One region of the Aeribacillus pallidus genome, then DNA from elsewhere that is predicted to be linked to it. Evidence: riboswitches for the same ligand, from Rfam matches in the RefSeq annotation. Region 1 holds a riboswitch; each other region holds the start of a gene.
The links. A riboswitch is a leader RNA that binds a small molecule or an ion and turns the genes downstream of it on or off. The one in region 1 is predicted to bind S-adenosylmethionine.
Positions count from the first base shown of each region.

Region 2: it holds a riboswitch for S-adenosylmethionine, as region 1 does, so the genes downstream of both, ABES52_RS10495 (O-acetylhomoserine aminocarboxypropyltransferase/cysteine synthase family protein) here and ABES52_RS14530 (acetyl-CoA C-acyltransferase) in region 1, are expected to answer to the same signal.
Region 3: it holds a riboswitch for S-adenosylmethionine, as region 1 does, so the genes downstream of both, metK (methionine adenosyltransferase) here and ABES52_RS14530 (acetyl-CoA C-acyltransferase) in region 1, are expected to answer to the same signal.
Region 4: it holds a riboswitch for S-adenosylmethionine, as region 1 does, so the genes downstream of both, ABES52_RS01370 (2,3-diketo-5-methylthiopentyl-1-phosphate enolase) here and ABES52_RS14530 (acetyl-CoA C-acyltransferase) in region 1, are expected to answer to the same signal.

Region 1 is NZ_JBCNBW010000065.1:48,755-50,958, reverse strand. Features, by position in the region: gene ABES52_RS14530 (acetyl-CoA C-acyltransferase) at 1-1,045, opposite strand, end outside; SAM riboswitch class I at 1,197-1,305, opposite strand; gene ABES52_RS14525 (hypothetical protein) at 1,784-2,204, opposite strand, start outside.
Region 2 is NZ_JBCNBW010000042.1:7,061-9,264, reverse strand. Features, by position in the region: gene ABES52_RS10495 (O-acetylhomoserine aminocarboxypropyltransferase/cysteine synthase family protein) at 1-790, opposite strand, end outside; SAM riboswitch class I at 930-1,045, opposite strand; gene nagA (N-acetylglucosamine-6-phosphate deacetylase) at 1,386-2,204, opposite strand, start outside.
Region 3 is NZ_JBCNBW010000003.1:1,421-3,624, reverse strand. Features, by position in the region: gene metK (methionine adenosyltransferase) at 1-1,058, opposite strand, end outside; SAM riboswitch class I at 1,368-1,508, opposite strand; gene pckA (phosphoenolpyruvate carboxykinase (ATP)) at 2,001-2,204, shown strand, end outside.
Region 4 is NZ_JBCNBW010000005.1:1,794-3,997, forward strand. Features, by position in the region: gene ABES52_RS01370 (2,3-diketo-5-methylthiopentyl-1-phosphate enolase) at 1-894, opposite strand, end outside; SAM riboswitch class I at 967-1,114, opposite strand; gene ABES52_RS01375 (pyridoxal phosphate-dependent aminotransferase) at 1,213-2,204, opposite strand, start outside.

The DNA of each region.
Region 1 (2,204 bases):
GGAACCCTGTGCCTCCTAAAGGATGGCCGATAGCAATCGCTCCGCCGTTGACATTTACTTTTTCATACGGAATCTTTAGTTTCTTGCAGCTGGCTATGACCACACTGGCAAAGGCCTCGTTAATTTCAAACAAGTCTATATCACGAACCGTAAGCCCCGTTTTCTCCAAGACTTTTTCAATTGCCTGGGCCGGTTTTAAATGGAGGCTCGTATCTGGACCAGCAATATCTGCCCAACCGATGATTCTTGCAAGCGGTGTGTAGCCAAGTTTTTCAGCTTGTGTCTCGCTTGCGACAATTCCAATACTTGCGCCATCTGACATTTGCGATGCGTTTCCAGCTGTAATCGTACCGTCTTCTGTAAAAACAGGACGGAGTTTCGCTAATCCTTCAATCGTGGTGTTCGGGCGAATACCTTCATCTTCTTTTATCCATTCTTCATGTGCGTATACAGGAGTGATTTCTTCCTGCAGCCGGCCCTCTTGTAACGCTTTGTATGCCCGTTGTTGTGAAAGGCATGCATATTCATCCTGTTCCTTTCGAGTGATTCCTAGTTCTTTGTTTTTCTTGTCAGTCAATACGCCCATTGATTCATTGGAGAGGGAGCACCACAAGCCGTCATTAATTAAAGTGTCCGTAAACTCTGCTTTTCCAAGCGGGACACTTTTTCGCAAGTTGGCAGTGTGCGGAGCGTTCGTCATCGAATCATAGCCCCCAACAATGAATAACTGCCCTTCCTGTAAAACAATCCGGCGCGTAGCATCCGAAACGGAAGCCAATCCGGCCAAACAAACATTATTGAGTGTAATAGCAGGTACCGAAAGATCCACTCCCGCTTCTACGGCCACTTTTCGCGCTGGATTTTGCCCTTCTCCAGCCTGGATGACTTGTGCAAGTAATACTCCATCTGCGTTTTTTCCTTCCGGAACCCGGCGAAGCAATTCTTTCACTGCAACGCTTCCTAGCTGTTTCGCTGATACATCGGCCAGTTTTCCTCGAAACTTTCCAAATGGCGTACGCACTCCCTCTAAAATAACCACAGTCATACCTTCTTCTCCTTTCCATTCACAGAATTAGTTTGTCATCCTTTTATGGTGTTTCACCTTATCAGACGGGGCATTTTTCAATTGCTTTTTATAAGCAATGAAAAAGCCCCTTTCATTCTGAAAGAGGCTTAAGGTATTACCAATTTGTTTCGCCTTATCTTTCAGAATGAAAAAACTCATTCTGCAGGAATTAGCACCGTTCCATAAAGGAGGTTGCCGGACGTCATCGGGCCTGTTCCCTCAGTCACTCTGGATAAGACTTTATTTCATTTGATTGAATTTTCTTGATAATCCGAATGTTATAACCTTTTTACTTTCATGTCAACTTTGATTTTTTACGAAAAAGATGTTGAGAACGTTTACATCGTTGTGGCTGTAAGAAAAAATTTTTTCGAAATCAACAGATTTAACCTATTAATCATCCAGTTCAAAGAAAAGACTTTTTTGATAAAAAGAGACATGTGGTTAACCTAAAAACCGCAGTAGGGATTCGAACATTTTTTCGAACCATTTTCCTGATTTATCAATATATTTTGCAAATTAATTCGATCGATTTTCCTGTTTTATCGATAGATTTCGCGAATGTTCAACAATCTTGCCCCCTACTAATGAAAGATTCCAGTAAAAAAAGCCTATCAAATACCTGATAGGCTCCCGTTACTTATGTTTAGTCTTCATCACATGTTCCGTGGATTCCTTTTTTGAGGAAACAAGCTCCGTTACCTATGTACCAAATCTTTAGGACATCGCTTTTAATTCGGATACCGTTTCATCCACAAATTCTGATATTTTGCGCAAATTCAATAGTAACTGTTCCTTGAACTCTTTAACAGTGGTGTTTTCGTTTAACACAATCTTTGTATTGGCAATTTGGTTTGAACCATTATAACATTTAATAGATTGATCGTTTAGCGATTTAATTTTTTCATGAATCATACGCTTCACTATTTCTCTCTGATAAAGATATTTCTCGCTACCTTCTGAATGATTAGCTATTTTTCGTTTTGGTAAGTATGGGCGTGTTTCATAGTGTAATGGTAAAGTAAAGGAACGATTAAAAGCATCAAATGTAAATTCTACATGAATATCAAAAGTATCTTCATTTAATAAGTATTTCCCTTCTTCTGTTTTTTGAGCAATTTTTCCTTTCCATGATTTC
Region 2 (2,204 bases), on a different contig from region 1:
GTAACTTGACTGCAAACGGTGCATCCTTCACGTCTACTGCATAGCGAAGCCCATGATAGCTCCGGTCCGGTTCGGTAAAGCCCGGGAATTTTTCATGATTCCAATCAAACTTTCCGCTATCAACGACCACTCCACCGATGGCTCGACCATGGCCACCGATCCATTTCGTTGCGGAGTGGATGACGATATCGGCTCCCCATTCTATTGGGCGGCAGACATATGGAGTGGCAAACGTGTTATCGATAATAAGTGGAAGGTGATAATCATGAGCTATTTTCGCGACCGTTTCAATATCAAGCACATGTAAGCTTGGATTTCCAATTGTTTCGGCAAAAATTGCTTTCGTTTTTTCCGTAATTGCTTGCCGGAAATGATCAGGATCGGTTGGGTCAACAAATTTAACGTTAATGCCATACTTCGGTAAGGTCACCGCAAATAAATTATACGTACCGCCGTATAAATTGCTGGCAGCGACTATTTCATCTCCCGCATGCGCCACGTTTAAAATAGCTAACGTAATGGCCGCCATCCCGGATGATAACGCAACGGCTGCGGCTCCTCCTTCCAGTTGAGCGATGCGCTTTTCAAATACATCTACCGTTGGATTCCCAATGCGGGTGTAAATATTCCCCGCTTCTTTTAAGGCAAATAAGTTTTGCGCATGTTCCGTATCCCGAAACACATACGATGTTGTATGGTAGACCGGGACCGCCCGTGCTCCAGTCACAGGATCTGGCTCCTGCCCTCCGTGAAGCAAAATAGTTTCCAATTCATAATTGTGATTGCTCATACACATTCCTCCTTCAATTTTTGACCAATGACAAGGGAAACAAGTTTGAACATGTTGAAGACTCTAGTGAGGATATAAGAAGAGGATAGGATAAAAAAACCCTCTTCCTAAGAAGAGGGTTACGTGTCACACGCTCCTCCTCTTATCTTTCAGATCTCAAGGATCTGTAGGAATTGGCACCTTTTCAAGCCGTTTTTTGACTTGAAGGTTGCCGGGCTTCATTGGGCCTAGTCCCTCCGCCTCTCTTGATAAGAGTTGTGTTCCAAACTCATATGAAAATGTTCTTGTTGAGCATTGTATAATACTGGAACATGGAATGTCAATCTTTTTTTATTTTTCTGATAATTAATATATGAAAAGAACATAAATTCATGTTTATTTTTTATCATGTCTGTTAAATGATCCTGTTGATATTTATCGCTGCAGGTGGACGCTTTCCGCGGGCAAGCCGCAAGCCGATTCCCTCGCTACGCTCAAGTAAGGGTCTTGCCTGCCTGGCTTCTTGTCCCCGCTGGAGTCGCCCCGTGTGAACAACTTGCTAAAAATCAACAATGACATATAACATAGCCTTTATCATAATTATTGGGGAACATCATTAAAGGGACGGTATTTCAATCGTATTTCTTTTAGAGTAAGCAATCTTTCCTCGACAAAATGTGAGCATAACCTCACCTTCACGATTCAATACAACAATGTCTGCATCTTTCCCTTTTTTTAAGCTTCCTTTCCGGTCCAGCATGCCTAATTGAGAGGCAGGGTTCCATGAGGTCATTTGCACAATGTCACGTAACGTGCATTGGGTATATGTTTGCATGTTTTGAATGGCCTCATTCATTTTTAACATACTACCTGCTAGTGTTCCATCTGCTAACACAGCCTTCGATTCGTTGACACTGACTTTTTGACCACCTAACTCATATACACCCGGTGGCATACATTTGGCCCGCATTGCATCGGTAATAAGGATGATACCTTCCGTACCTTTGTTACGATAGGCAAAACGAACCATTTCGGGACTTACATGAATTCCATCTACAATGATTTCGGTTTTAATTTCATCCTGCATTAATAGCGCTCCAACCGCTCCCGGCTCACGGTGATGGATTCCGCGCATCCCGTTAAATAAGTGAGTACCATGGGTAGCCCCCGCTTGAATCGCTTGGACCACTTCTTCATAAACCGCATCTGAATGGCCAATGGAAGCTACCACCCCTTGTATTTTCAAATGTTTCACGAATTCGATTCCACCGGGCAATTCAGGAGCTAATGTCACTAAACGAATGAAGCCATGGGCCGCACGTTGCCATTGTTCAAACAACGTAATATCTGGCTCTATGATATATGGTGTAGGTTGAGCTCCAGCCCGATTCGGTGAAATAAACGGTCCTTCTAAATGAATTCCTAGAATTTCTGC
Region 3 (2,204 bases), on a different contig from region 1:
GCTGGACGTAGGTCGAAGTTGTTACGAACGACTTCGATTAATACGTCTTCAGATACTTTTCCAGTACCGAATGTATCAATAGAAATTGATACTGGTTTCGCAACACCGATGGCATATGCAAGTTGAACTTCACATTTATCTGCAAGACCAGCTGCTACGATGTTTTTCGCTACGTAACGAGCAGCATATGCTGCAGAGCGGTCAACTTTTGTTGGGTCCTTACCAGAGAATGCACCACCGCCGTGACGAGCGTATCCACCGTACGTGTCAACAATAATTTTACGTCCTGTTAATCCAGCATCACCTTGAGGACCACCGATGACGAAACGTCCTGTTGGGTTGATGAAATATTTCGTATTTTCATCGATCAGTTCTTTTGGAACAACTGGCTCGATAACATATTCTTTAATATTACGTTGAATTTGATCTAAGCTAATTTCTGGGTGATGTTGTGTAGATACAACGATTGTATCAATTCGAACCGGTTTGTCATTTTCATCGTATTCAACCGTCACTTGCGTTTTTCCGTCTGGACGTAAGTATGGAAGAATTTCTTCTTTACGAACTTCTGTAAGACGACGAGCTAATTTGTGTGCAAGGGAAATTGGTAATGGCATTAATTCTTTCGTTTCGTTACATGCAAAACCAAACATTAACCCTTGGTCGCCCGCACCAATTGCTTCGATTTCTTCATCTGTCATTTGTCCTTCACGTGCTTCTAACGCTCTGTCAACACCCATTGCAATGTCAGGGGATTGTTCATCGATAGAAGTCAATACGGCACAAGTTTCCGCATCGAAACCATATTTCGCACGAGTGTAACCAATTTCTTTAACTGTTTCACGAACAATTTTTGGAATATCAACATACGTGGATGTTGTAATTTCTCCGCTTACAAGTACTAAACCAGTTGTTACAGAAGTTTCACATGCAACACGAGCATTTGGATCTTTTGCTAAAATAGCGTCAAGAATGGCGTCAGAAATTTGGTCACAAATCTTATCTGGATGACCTTCTGTAACAGATTCAGACGTAAAAAGACGACGTTTCTTTGTCATCTGATGGATCCTCCTTTGTTATGATTTTTTAAAAAAGCAGCAGCTCCCTCGAGTCATTGAACCAACGCATAAAACGGTAATGTAACATATGCACCTGTTCATTCATTGGTCCTTTCATGCCCGTATCTTTTACTGCTTCATCGTCACGGTACTCATTTCCCTTAGTAGTATGAAGTAAACCTATCATTTTTATCAATGTGAAAAGAAGTGGCGTTTGCATTAAAGGCACGATTCTTTGGCAAAATAAAAAAACCTTTCCTTTTTAAATATCTTCTAGAGGAAAGGTTGATTGTGTCATCATGCCTTTCACTCTTATCGTTCAAGGCCTCGCCTTGCAACAGGTTAGCACCTTTGCTCGGAATATGGGATAGTCTCGAAAATCCCATCTCCCTCAATGAGCAGGTTGCTGGGTTTCATAGGGCCTGTCCCTCCACCAGCTCGGGATAAGAGTATCCGTTCAAGGTAAAATCTTATCGTATTTTGTCAAAGCGTGTCAACAAAATTTTCATATTTTTATACAGCAAAATCATGCCAATGTGTGATTGCTTTGATGAACACTAAAATTGTCTGATTACTTTTGTAAAAGGTCCTTGTAATGATCATATTGTCCGTGAATTGTCTTCGTTTGTCCACAAAATGAACATTTTGTCCAAATGTCAACTATAGGATGTATGAGTCTATTCGCCTACTTTTTACAAAACAAGAGACAGTAGCTGCTACATTCCACATTCGTTCTAATATAATATAGAGTGTGACAAAAACAATACAAAATTCCCCTTACTGACAAAACAGAGACAGGAAATTGTGACAAAAAATAAAACATTTTAAAAAAATATTGTAAATAGTATAGATTATTTACATAAATGTGTTATACTGTTTTTAAGGAACAAAGGGGTTAACGATATATCATTATAAAATCACGAAAAGGAAGGGTTTCGCCGTATGAATTCTGTTAGTCTTTCGAACTTAAAAGAGTTGCTTACTGGTCAAAATGTTCGTGTTCAATTATCAGTTCCACGACTAGTGGAAAAAGTGTTAAGCCGTGGAGAAGGGGTCCTTTCTTCTACTGGAGCGGTTCGTGCAGAAACAGGAAAATATACAGGTCGGTCACCTAAAGACAAATTTATTGTCGAAGAACCTTCTGTT
Region 4 (2,204 bases), on a different contig from region 1:
TGGAGATGGAAAGAGGGAAAAATCTGCTCCGGCATAGCGCAACAACTTTCCAAGTAAAAGAGAATGGGACAAACCATAAATGAGGGAAGAAGTCAATGCTCCGCTAAAAGCAGGATGTGCCATAATTGGGACGTTCACTTCATCGTCTTCAGTTAGCTGCTGTAAAATATCCAACCCATACGTAAATACATTGAATAACAACACATCTGCCCCTAATTCAGATGCACGTCTCGCCCGGTCAATGATGTCTTTTGTCCGACCAGAAAGATGAACCGCATACCACGTTCGATGTCCTGTTTCTTCATACACATGATTTAGCACCTTCTTCCCTTCAACAATCCGCTGTTCAAAAGGCGTAAGGTCATTTTGGAACAAAATTTCATCATCTTTTACTAAGTCCACACCACCAAGCGCTTGTTCTTTTAGTTGCGACAACAGGTATGGTAAGTCGCGGCCAATCACCCCTTTAAAAATGCTCATCACAAGTGGTCGATCCAATACTTGTAACCCTTCTCGAATTTTCTTGATTCCAAAACGCGGGCCTGGGAATGACGGAAATAATTCATCCGGAAACGATACATCCACTAATTTGATTTCTCCGTCTAATGAAAGCTTCCCAAACACAGTCGTTAAGATGGAAGGAAAATCGGTCGTAATATTAACGATAGGATACCCAATTCGGACATAACCAGTTACTTTTTCTGTCTCTCCTTTCTCAAGTCCAACTTCTTCCACTGAAAGAACTTCACCTTTGTGCTTTTTCAGTTGTTCTTTTTCAAGCAAAGGTAAATTCGTCCAAGAACCAACTGTCATACCAAGTGCAATCTGTTCGGCCTTTTTCAAAAACGAACCGGGCTTTCCCCTCATTTTGTAAGTAGCAATAAGATAGGACATCTTGCTCCTCCTTTTTCAAATCAAATAAAAAAACCTCTTCGATAAGAAGAGGTTGCGTTTCTATCCACCATCTTCTTATCTCTCAGCATAACGCTGCAAGAATTAGCACCGTGCCTTGCGGATGTTACATCCGGCGCCTTAAGCGCCCCACCTCGCGATGGTATTACGGTCGGTTGCCGGGTTTCATCGGGCTCGTCCCTCCACCTACTCTTGATAAGAAATTCTTACGTATTCAATTTTCATATAATTTAAATTAATTCGAATTATGCCATCTCCTAGAAAAATTGTCAATATTTTTTTCACCAATTATCTTAATTGCTACGATTTAAATAAACGGAGTGCATCCATTCGTTCAATGGCTTCCACTAGTCGTTTTTCTTCTGCTAACAGTCCTACACGCACGTACCCTTCCCCATATTGTCCAAATCCAACTCCCGGAGCCACAGCGACATGAGCTTTTTCTAATAACAATTGGAAAAACTCCATAGAAGTATAGCCATTCGGCACATTCAGCCAGGCAAAAAAAGTGCCTTTCGGTTGAGTTACATTCCAGCCAATTTGATGAGCAGCTTCAATCAACGTATTTCTCCGTTTTTCGTACGTTTGTACCAGGTCTCTCACCGCCTGTTGGGAGGAAAGAAGCGCGTGGGCGGCAGCTTCTTGAATCGCACCGAAAAGACTCACATACATATGGTCTTGATATTGCTCAAGAGCTTGAATGACGGAGCGATTGCCAATTGCAAAAGCGACCCGCCAGCCAGCCATATTGTATGTTTTTGACAATGTATAAATTTCAATGCCAACTTCTTTCGCCCCTTCTGCCTGTAAAAAGCTAATCGGCTTTTGTCCATCAAAGCCGATCGCTCCATATGCGAAGTCGTGCACAACACAAATTCGATGCTTTTCCGCTAAGCGTACCGTTTCTTCAAAAAAGCTGAGATCAGCGGTCGCCCCTGTTGGATTGTTCGGATAGTTTAAAAACATGAGTTTTGCTTTTTCAAGTACATGAGGATTTATAAAATCAAATTCCGGTAGAAATTGAGACTCTTCCCGAAGAGGCATCAACTCGTAAGATGCTCTGGCCATCGCTAGTCCAGATAAATAGTCTGGATACCCGGGGTCCGGAAGAAGGGCAATATCGCCAGGGTTTAATAGACAAATAGGTAATTGAACGAGTCCAGCTTTCCCTCCAAAAAGAACAGCCACCTCATGTTTCGGATCGATCTTTACCCCATATTCTTGTTTGTAAAAGGTCGCCACTGCTTCTTTCAAATAATCAAATCCTCGAAAAGGTGCATATTTATGATTCA